Regions from separate parts of the Candidatus Nitrobacter laanbroekii genome, predicted to be linked through region 1. Evidence: predicted binding sites of a transcription regulator. Region 1 holds the regulator's gene; each other region holds the start of a gene.
What was found. Region 1 encodes LexA, which represses DNA repair genes until DNA is damaged. Its sites were predicted from a motif close to TGTTCNNNNTGTGTTCNG; they were not measured.
Positions count from the first base shown of each region.

Region 2: a site for LexA is predicted at 1,274-1,291, ahead of V4R08_RS09720 (helicase-related protein). Genes of this name have one in related genera too.
Region 3: a site for LexA is predicted at 2,149-2,166, ahead of uvrA (excinuclease ABC subunit UvrA). Genes of this name have one in related genera too.

Region 1 covers NZ_JBAMDA010000001.1:1,153,321-1,156,603, forward strand. Annotated here, with positions in the region: gene V4R08_RS05415 (molybdopterin molybdotransferase MoeA) at 1-1,015, shown strand, start outside; gene lexA (transcriptional repressor LexA) at 1,179-1,883, shown strand; gene V4R08_RS05425 (ComEC/Rec2 family competence protein) at 1,932-3,283, opposite strand, start outside.
Region 2 covers NZ_JBAMDA010000001.1:2,085,866-2,089,148, reverse strand. Annotated here, with positions in the region: gene V4R08_RS09725 (DUF3108 domain-containing protein) at 152-994, shown strand; gene V4R08_RS09720 (helicase-related protein) at 1,370-3,283, shown strand, end outside.
Region 3 covers NZ_JBAMDA010000001.1:909,375-912,657, forward strand. Annotated here, with positions in the region: gene uvrA (excinuclease ABC subunit UvrA) at 1-2,060, opposite strand, end outside; gene V4R08_RS04350 (outer membrane protein) at 2,356-3,123, opposite strand.

The sequences.
Region 1 (3,283 bases):
GGCGCGGCTGCATGTGATCGGCGAGATCGCCGCGGGACGGCCGCTCGAGCGGGCGCTGGGGGCCGGCGAAGCTCTGCGGATTTTTACCGGAGGCGTGGTGCCGGACAGCGCCGACACCGTCGTGATCCAGGAGGACACGGAACGCGACGGCGACGACGTCATGGTCAAGGAAGCCACCGCGGCCGGAAAGAATATCCGCCCTGCCGGCGTCGATTTTCACGAAGGCGACGTGTTGCTGCGCGCCCGCAGCCATCTCACCGACCGCCATCTCTCCCTTGCCGCCGGCATGAACTATCCGGACCTGCCGGTGCACCGCCATCCGAAAATAGCCGTGCTCGCCACCGGCGATGAACTGGTTTTGCCGGGCACGACGCCCGGTCCGGGTCAAATCGTCCTGTCCAACGGCTACGCGCTTCGCGCGCTCGCCCGGAACGAAGGCGCCGAGGCGATCGACCTCGGCATCGCCGCCGACACCATGGAGGCGACCAGAAGCGCAATCCGTCGTGCCCGCGACAGCGGCGCCGACATTCTCGTCACCACAGGCGGGGCGTCAGTCGGAGACCATGACCTCGTCAAGCGCGCGCTGGAGGCCGAAGGCGTGGAGATTGCGTTCTGGCGGATCGCGCTGCGGCCCGGCAAGCCGATGATGCACGGACGCCTCGGCGCAATGCGCGTGATCGGCCTGCCCGGCAATCCCGTCTCGTCTTACATCTGCGCGTTCCTGTTCATGGTGCCGCTGATTCGTGCGTTGTCGGGCCGTCAGGATATCCACCATCGCATTGAACCGGCGGTGCTCGGCAGCAATGTCGCCGCCAATCAAGCCCGGCAGGATTATCTGCGCGCCCGCCTCGCGCACTCGCCAGACGGGTTGCCGGTCGCGACGCCGGTCGGACATCAGGACAGTTCGTTGATGGGAAATCTCGCGGCAGCGGAAGCACTCGTGGTCCGCGCGCCGCTTGCGCCTGCCGCGAGCAAAGGCGAGCCCTGCGCCGTCATTAAGCTCTCGCTGTCGTAAAGCCTCGCCTTGTTGACGTTAAATTAAAGGGTTGCGGAACACATATCGAACATATAGTGTATGTTCATGATTTGTTTCGAGTAGTCGTGCCGCCCGGTATAAGGCTGTAAGCCTGAGGTTCTGGAATCGGACGGCAGGCACCATCAACCGGGGACTGGTCGGAATGCTCACGCGCAAACAGTACGAACTCCTGCGTTTTATCAGCGAACGGCTGAAGGAATCCGGCGTGCCGCCCTCGTTCGATGAAATGAAGGATGCGCTCGATTTGCGCTCGAAGTCCGGTATCCATCGCCTGATCACCGCGCTGGAGGAACGCGGCTTCATCCGCCGCCTGCCCAATCGCGCCCGCGCCATCGAGGTCATCAAGCTGCCGGAGGTCGCCGGCAGCGGCGGCGGCCGTCGCGGTTTCACGCCGAGCGTCATTGAAGGCAATCTCGGCAAAGTCCGCCCGAGCAGCGGCGGCGGTGTCGTCGACGATGCAGACCGTCCGGTCGCCGTTCCGGTGATGGGACGTATCGCGGCTGGCACACCGATCGAGGCGCTACAGACCCGGAGCCACACAATCAGCGTGCCGCCCGACATGCTCGGCTCCGGCGAGCATTATGCGCTCGAGGTGCGCGGCGATTCGATGGTCGAGGCCGGAATCCTCGACGGCGACATGGCGCTGATCCAGCGCAACGAAACGGCGGAAACCGGCGACATCGTCGTTGCCCTGATCGACGACGAGGAAGCGACGCTGAAGCGCTTCCGCCGCCGCGGGGCTTCGATCGCGCTCGAGCCCGCGAACACAGCTTACGAGGTTCGCATTCTTCCGCCCAACCGCGTCCAGATCCAGGGCAAGCTGATCGGCATCTATCGCAAGTACTGACTCTCGCAAGTGCTGGCTCTCGCAAGTCCTTGGGCGGCGGCGGACCGTTCAATCGTCCGGCTGGAGATCGTCAGCCGCGGGCGTGGCATCGATCGGGTGTGCCGGCCTGGGCCGGGTGCTGACATGCGCCGGTTTTTCACCGCCGACGGCGGGCGACCAGGGCCGGTCGACCTGATCGGGCCGGACGGCATTGACCGCAAAGTTGTGTTTTGCGCCGCCGAGGGCGGGATGAAAAGTGTGCAGCGGTTTTCCGCCCGCATCCCGCTCTAAAATATTGGAATCGATCACGTTCGTGATGTTGGATCGATTCGACCCAAAATTATCATGATCCGGCGTTCGCCGCAGCGCCAGGGCGCCTTCCCGCCGCAGCCTGTCCTGATCGATGACCTGCGCAAGGCAGCCCTCCGGAGCCTGCCACGGCGTCACCATCACCTCCGCCCGCACGCAGTCGTCCTCCATCGCGTCCGCGCGCCGCGCCAGCGCGACAATTCCACCTCCGCTCACCTTAACCACGCAGCCCGCGTCGTCGCATGAGACGCCCTCTGCAAGCGTGGGGTCGGCAGGCCCACGTCCGTCCGCATCAGCGGCCAGCCATTCCCTGACCGTAAAGTTGTCTTTGGCCGTGCGGATGAGACGCAGCCGGCCGTCTCCGCCCCGCACGCCGACATTGTGGCCGTCGGCGGAGACCAGAATGTCCGGCTGCGTCACGGCAAGCGACCATGCGATCGCCAGCCCGATGATGGCCGCACCGCTCCAGCGCAGCGGCGTTCTGAGCAGTCCGAGCAGAACGATGCCCGCGGTCGCAGCGATCAGCGGCCCGGTTCCGAACGCCGCCATGCGGCCGATGGCGCCGGGCAACGCCGCCACCCATTGCGTGACCACGATCATCCATTCGATGCCGATATCCATCAGCCGCCAGAACACACCGTCGAAACCGAACGGTATCGCAGCCAGTCCCAACAGCCCGGCCGGCATCACCAGTGCGGAGACCACCGGCATTGCCAGCAGGTTTGCGACCACGCCGTACGGCGTCACGCGATGAAAATGGAACGCGGCATAGGGCGTCGTCGCAAGTCCGGCGACGAGCGACGCCAGTGTTAGCGTAACGATTTCGCGGCCGCCCCACAGTGCCGCCCGCGCCGTCGGCGAATGATCGGGCGTTGCGAACAATTTCGGCATCCCGACCTGGACCAGCGCCACGAGCCCGAGCGTCGCCGCGAACGACATTTGAAAGCTCGGATGCACCAGTGCCTCCGGCGCAATCGCGAGCACAATCATCGCCGCGACCGCCAGCGTGCGGAATGTGATGGCGCGCCGATCGACCATGATCGCGATCAGCACCACCGCCGTCATGAAGAACGAGCGCTGGGTCGCGACCTCGGCGCCCGACAGCAGGAGAT
Region 2 (3,283 bases), 930 kb from region 1:
TGACGGTATGCGATTCCCGTTTGGATGAGTATCTATCGGCTGCCACAAAGACATTGACCCGCAAGCCTGATTAAAAGCCGCGTGAGCCCGAACCGTGACGTGCAGGACCACCCCTTAAGTGAGCATATTCCGTATGATGTTGCCCCGGTCGATGCCCGTTTCGGTCCGGACCCTGGTTGGCGCACCGCTGGCACTCCTTGCCGCGATGTTGGCGCTGACCAGCCCGGCGGCCGCGCAGGGCAAGCTTGAGGCTCACTATGACGTCACCCTGGCCGGGATTCTTGTCGGTACCGGCACCTGGGCGGTCGATATCCTTGATGATCAGTATTCGGCTACGGCAGACGGCGGCGCTACCGGACTTCTCAAGGCGTTTGCCCACGGCGCCGGCACCGGCACCTCCCAGGGTCGTGTCGTCAACGGCGCGCTGGTTCCCGCGAACTATACCGCGACCATTTCGTCGTCGAAGAAGTCGGAGACCATTCGCATGTCGCTGGCCGGCGGCAATGTAAAGGATTTCGTCATTGAGCCGACCCCGCCGGTCGACGCCAAGCGCATTCCGGTCACCGATGCGCACAAGCGCGGCGTGTTCGATCCGATGAGCGCGACGCTGCTGCAGGTATCCGGCACCGCCGATCCGCTCGGTCCGGAGGCCTGTCACGCCACGACCGGTATCTTCGACGGCCGGATGCGCTACGACCTGCGCCTCGACTTCAAGCGCATGGAAACGGTGAAGTCGGAAAAGGGCTATCATGGCCCGGTCGTGGTCTGCGCGATCTATTTCTCGCCGGTCTCCGGCTACGTCCCCGACCGCTTCGCGATCAGATATCTCGCCGCCCAGCGCAACATGGAGATCTGGCTGGCGCCGATCGCCGGCACGCGCGTGCTGGTACCCTATCGCCTGACAATCCCGACACCGCTCGGTGTCGGCAAGCTGGAAGCGACCCAGTTCATCACGACCGCCATACCGCCGAAGACCGCAGCCAGGGTCCGATAGCAGCGGGCTTCGGCGCGCGCGGCCCGCTTCGTGCGCTGTTTTGAGTTTGCCGCGACGGATTCGCGGGGCAGTCCGGCGAAAATCGAGGTACCCGACGTTATGGAATCCTGTTGACTCTTGGCTCGCGATTCATGCGCCCGGTGGATTCATAATTGAGGAGAAATATCCGCTCTTGTTGATATCGTCGGAACTTGATCTAGTGCCGGATATCGATCTGAACGCGAGATATTGCGGTGAACGAAGCCGGAGAGATCTGGAGTCAGCGATTCGGGCGCGATTCGTTCCGGACTCGTTCCAAAGCTTAAGCCGCGGCCCTGCAAGCGTCGCATTGTGAAACACATCTGATCGCCAGTGCCGCGAAAACCCTCGGAACACATGGCCTTTTCGTCTTCGATATCTCCGCCCGGCAACGGTCGTGCGCCCGGTGCGGGCGTGACGGCGGTGCTCGGCCCGACCAACACCGGCAAGACCCATCTCGCGATCGAGCGGATGCTGGCGCATTCGTCCGGCATCATCGGCCTGCCGCTGCGGCTGCTCGCCCGCGAGGTCTACAACAAGATTGCCGACCGCGCCGGCGCGGATTCCGTCGCGCTGATCACGGGCGAGGAGAAGATCAAGCCGGCGCGCCCGCGCTTCTGGGTTTCGACCGTCGAAGCGATGCCGCGCGATCTCGACGTCTCGTTCCTTGCCGTCGACGAAATCCAGATCAGTGCCGATCTCGAACGTGGCCACGTTTTCACCGATCGCATTCTGCATCGGCGCGGCCGCGACGAGACGCTGCTGCTTGGCGCCGCGACCATGCGCCCGATCATCGAGCGGTTGTTGCCGGGGGCGAGCATCGTCACGCGCCCGCGGCTGTCGCAGCTTGAGTTCGCCGGCGACCGCAAGATCACCCGGCAGCCGCGCCGCACCGCGATCGTCGCCTTCTCGGCGGACGAGGTCTATGCCATCGCCGAACTGATCCGCCGCCAGCACGGCGGCGCGGCGGTGGTGCTGGGATCGCTCAGCCCACGCACCCGCAACGCGCAGGTCGCGATGTTCCAGTCCGGCGACGTCGATTATCTCGTCGCCACCGACGCGGTCGGCATGGGACTCAATCTCGACGTCGATCACGTCGCTTTTGCCTCCGACCGCAAATACGACGGTTACCAGTTTCGCAGGCTGACGCCGGCGGAGTTCGCGCAGGTCGCTGGTCGCGCCGGCCGCGCCACCCGTAACGGCACCTTCGGCACCACCGGACGCTGCGCGCCGTTCGAGCCCGAACTCGTGAACGCGCTGCAGAACCACACTTTTGAGGCCGTCAAGACGTTGCAATGGCGCAATTCCAATCTCGATTTCTCCTCGCTCGGGGCGCTGCAGGTGTCGCTGGCGCTGACGCCCTCGCACGAGACGCTGACCCGCGCGCCGATCGCCGAGGACCTGCGCGTGCTCGATCACGCCGCGCGCGACGCCGACGTGCGCGCCATGGCGCAGGGCGCGGCGGCGGTGGAGCGGCTGTGGGACGCCTGCCAGATTCCGGACTATCGCAAGATCGCGCCGGCCGCCCATGCCGAACTGGTCACGACACTGTTCGGCTTCCTGATGCGCGAGGGCCGGGTTCCTGACGACTGGTTCGCGGCCCAGGTGGCGCAGGCCGACCGGGTCGACGGTGGTATCGACACCCTGTCGGGGCGAATTGCGCAAATCCGGACCTGGACCTTCGTCGCCAATCGTCCGGACTGGCTGGCTGACCCCGATCACTGGCAGGGAATTTCGCGAGAAGTCGAAAATAAATTGTCAGATGCGCTGCACCAAAGGCTCACAGAGCGTTTCGTTGATCGCCGGACCAGTGTATTGATGCGCCGCCTGCGGGAAAACACGATGCTGGATACGGAAATTGGCAAGACCGGCGAGGTGATCGTAGAGGGCCATGTGATCGGCCGTCTCGACGGATTTACCTTCGCGCCGGATGCGGCAGAGGCCGGCTCGGAGGCCAAGGCCTTGCAGGCGGTCGCGCAAAAGGCGCTGGCCGGCGAAATCGAGGCGCGCGCCGAAAAACTGTCCGGCGCGCCGGACGATCAGTTCGTGCTGACCTCGGACGGCACCATCCGCTGGACCGGCGACGCCGTGGCGCGACTGGTCGCGGCGGATGACGCGCTGCATCCGCGGCTGCGGATCATTTCGGATGAGCGGCTGACCGGCGCGCCGCGCGACGCGGTGCAGGCCCGGCTCGATCTGTGGCTGAAGACCCATATCGAGAAGCTTCTCGGGCCGCTGTTTGAGTTGTCCAAGGCGGAGGATGTCACCGGC
Region 3 (3,283 bases), 240 kb from region 1:
TCGGCGGTGACGTTCTTGAGATTGTTGCCGCGCGCATTGACCACCTTGATGGTGCGGCGATGGTTCGGCGGCCGCCGCTCGGGCACCTCGACCGCCAGGTCGCCGGTGAGATATTTGCCGGTCAGCGACTTCGGGTTTTTCATGATGTCGGCCGGCGTGCCCTGCGCGACGATATGGCCGCCGTGAACGCCGGCGCCGGGACCCATGTCGAGCACAAAATCGGCGAGGCGGATGGCGTCCTCGTCATGCTCGACCACGATCACCGTGTTGCCGAGGTCGCGCAGTCGCTTCAGGGTTTCGAGCAAGCGGGCGTTGTCGCGCTGGTGCAAACCGATCGACGGTTCATCCAGCACATAGAGCACGCCGGTCAGGCCCGAACCGATCTGCGAGGCCAGCCGAATGCGCTGGCTCTCGCCGCCGGACAGCGTGCCGGAAGCGCGCGACAGCGTAAGATAGTTGAGGCCGACGTCGAGCAGAAACGACAGCCGATCGCGGATCTCCTTGAGCACCCGGCCGGCGATTTCGTTCTGCTGCGCCGACAGCATTTTCGGAACGGTCTCGAACCATTCGCCGGCGCGACGTACCGATAGTTCGCTGATCTCGCCGATATGCTTGCCGCCGATCCTGACGCACAACGCCTCTGGCTTGAGCCGATAACCCTTGCAGGCATCGCACGGCACGTCGGAAAAATACTTCCCGAGTTCCTCGCGCGCCCATTCGCTTTCGGTCTCGCGGAAACGGCGATCGATGTTGGTGACGACGCCCTCGAACGGCTTCCTGGTGTCGTATGAGCGCACGCCGTCCTCGTAGGAGAACTTGATCTCGTCGTCGCCGGAGCCATGCAGCAATGCGGTCTGCGTTTTCTTCGGCAGGTCCTTCCATTTGGTGTCCAGCGTGAACTTGTAGAATTTGCCGAGCGCGGTCAGCGTTTGCACATAGTAGGGCGACGACGATTTCGCCCATGGTGCGATTGCGCCCTTGCGTAGCGTCTGTTCCTTGTCGGGAATGATGAGGTCTTCATCGACATGCTGCTCGATGCCGAGGCCGCCGCATTTCGGGCAGGCGCCGTAGGGATTGTTGAACGAAAACAGCCGGGGCTCGATCTCGGGAAGGGTGAAGCCGGACACGGGGCAGGCGAACTTTTCCGAAAACAGGATACGTTCGGGCCCGCTCTTGTCGTGGATTTTTGCGACTTTTTTCTTCTCGTCATGGCCGGGCTTGACCCGGCCATCCATCTCTTTCGAAGATGTTGGACCACCGGGTCTCCCACCCTCGGTACGGCCCGGTGATGACGCAGGCGCATCCGCATATTCGATCACCGCCAGCCCCTCGGCGAGTTTCAAGGCGGTCTCGAACGACTCCGCCAGCCGCTGGCCGATGTCCGGCCGCACCACGATGCGATCGACCACCACGTCGATGTCGTGCGGAAATTTCTTGTCGAGCGCCGGGACGTCCGCGAGTTCGTGAAACGCACCGTCGATCTTGACGCGCTGAAAACCCTTCTTGAGATACTCCGCCAGCTCTTTTCGATACTCGCCCTTGCGGCCGCGCACCACCGGCGCCAGCAGATAGAGCCGCGTGCCTTCGGTCAGCGCCAGCACGCGGTCGACCATCTGCGACACCGTCTGGCTTTCGATGGGCAGGCCGGTTGCGGGCGAATAGGGCACGCCGACGCGCGCCCACAGCAGCCGCATGTAGTCGTAGATTTCGGTGACGGTGCCCACCGTCGAGCGTGGATTCTTCGAGGTGGTCTTCTGTTCGATGGAGATCGCCGGCGACAGTCCGTCGATCTGATCGACGTCTGGCTTCTGCATCATCTCCAGGAACTGGCGCGCATAGGCCGACAGCGACTCGACATAGCGGCGCTGGCCCTCGGCATAGATGGTATCGAACGCCAGCGACGACTTGCCGGAGCCGGACAGGCCGGTGAACACCACCAGCCTGTCGCGCGGAATTTCCAGATCGACGTTCTTCAGGTTGTGTTCGCGAGCGCCGCGAATCGTGATGGCGCGTGTGGCGGAACCGGGTTGTTGCCGCTTCGCCTTGATGACTTCATCCATGACAGGCTTTTCCGGACCGCGACGGCGGCGCAGCGTTCGTGCGCGCCGTACCGAGGAAATCCAGGCTGGCGCTGTGTGTAGCTATCTGTGGAACGTAGATAGAACGGCGGGCGATTTCCAGAGGGCGTCAGCGATCATCACCGATTTCATCGCGAGGAAGCCGGTCATATCCGCCGGCCGCCGATTTTCGTAGCGGCCTCCAGCGACCGCATACCGATACCAGCGGGATCAACAAAAAGGCCGGCGAAAAGCCGGCCTTTCATAGTTTTCCGAGAGAAGTATTGATCAGATAAGATCAGTACCGCGCAACGGCCGGGCCACCCCAGCGGTAGTTGATGCGCGCGGTCACGAGATCCACATCCTGACTGGTTTTGTCAGTTGCGAACAGCGTACCAGGCACCCCGGCGACGCCGTTGTTGATGAAGTTGTGGTTGCTGTTGCCCATGAAAATGTGATCGTACTCGAAGCCGAGCGACCAGTTCGGTGCGAAGCCATATTCAAGGCCGACGCCGACCACGCCGCCCCAACGCGTGTTGTTGACGTTGTCGGTCAACTGAGTGCCGGTCGCGGTATCGAGCCTTCCATAGCGGTTGGAGGTCACCGCGGCGCCGCCCTTCACGTAAAGCAGGGTCGCATCCCAGGCGTAGCCGATCTGGCCGGTGAATAGCCCGAACGCATCAAGACGGCTGGTGTTGGTGACGAGAGGGTTGAAGAGGCTGGCATTGCGGCCGTTCAGATCGGCCCAGTTGCCCTGAGCTTCAAGGCCGAACACCCAGTTATTGGATTGCCAGCGGTAGCCGATCTGGCCACCGACCGTGCCGCCGGTCGCGTCGTGGCAACCTTCATTAGGGCTAGCTACAATCGGATCGGTCAGGGTCAAGCAATTCCTGCTCGATCCCCACCCGCCGTTCGCACCGATGTAGAAGCCGCTCCAGTCGTAGATCGCGGCCATCATCGGAGGAGCCTTGGTATAATGACGCGGGGCGAGATCGGCCGCGGTGGCCGGCACGGCGCCGAGGCCAATGGCGAGAGCACCGACGACCCCGATCAGTAACTTGTTCATTGCGATTCCCCGGATTTCCGCTTTATTTTCAACAAACTCAGGCGCGAGCGCTGGATAGGCAGTTTGAAACTCGTGAAGCACTATACCGCCCGCCGTTGCAAAATGCCGTCTCTCAAGTGCAACACTCCGGGCCAAATTGATCCGTCCCGAAGCCCATTTA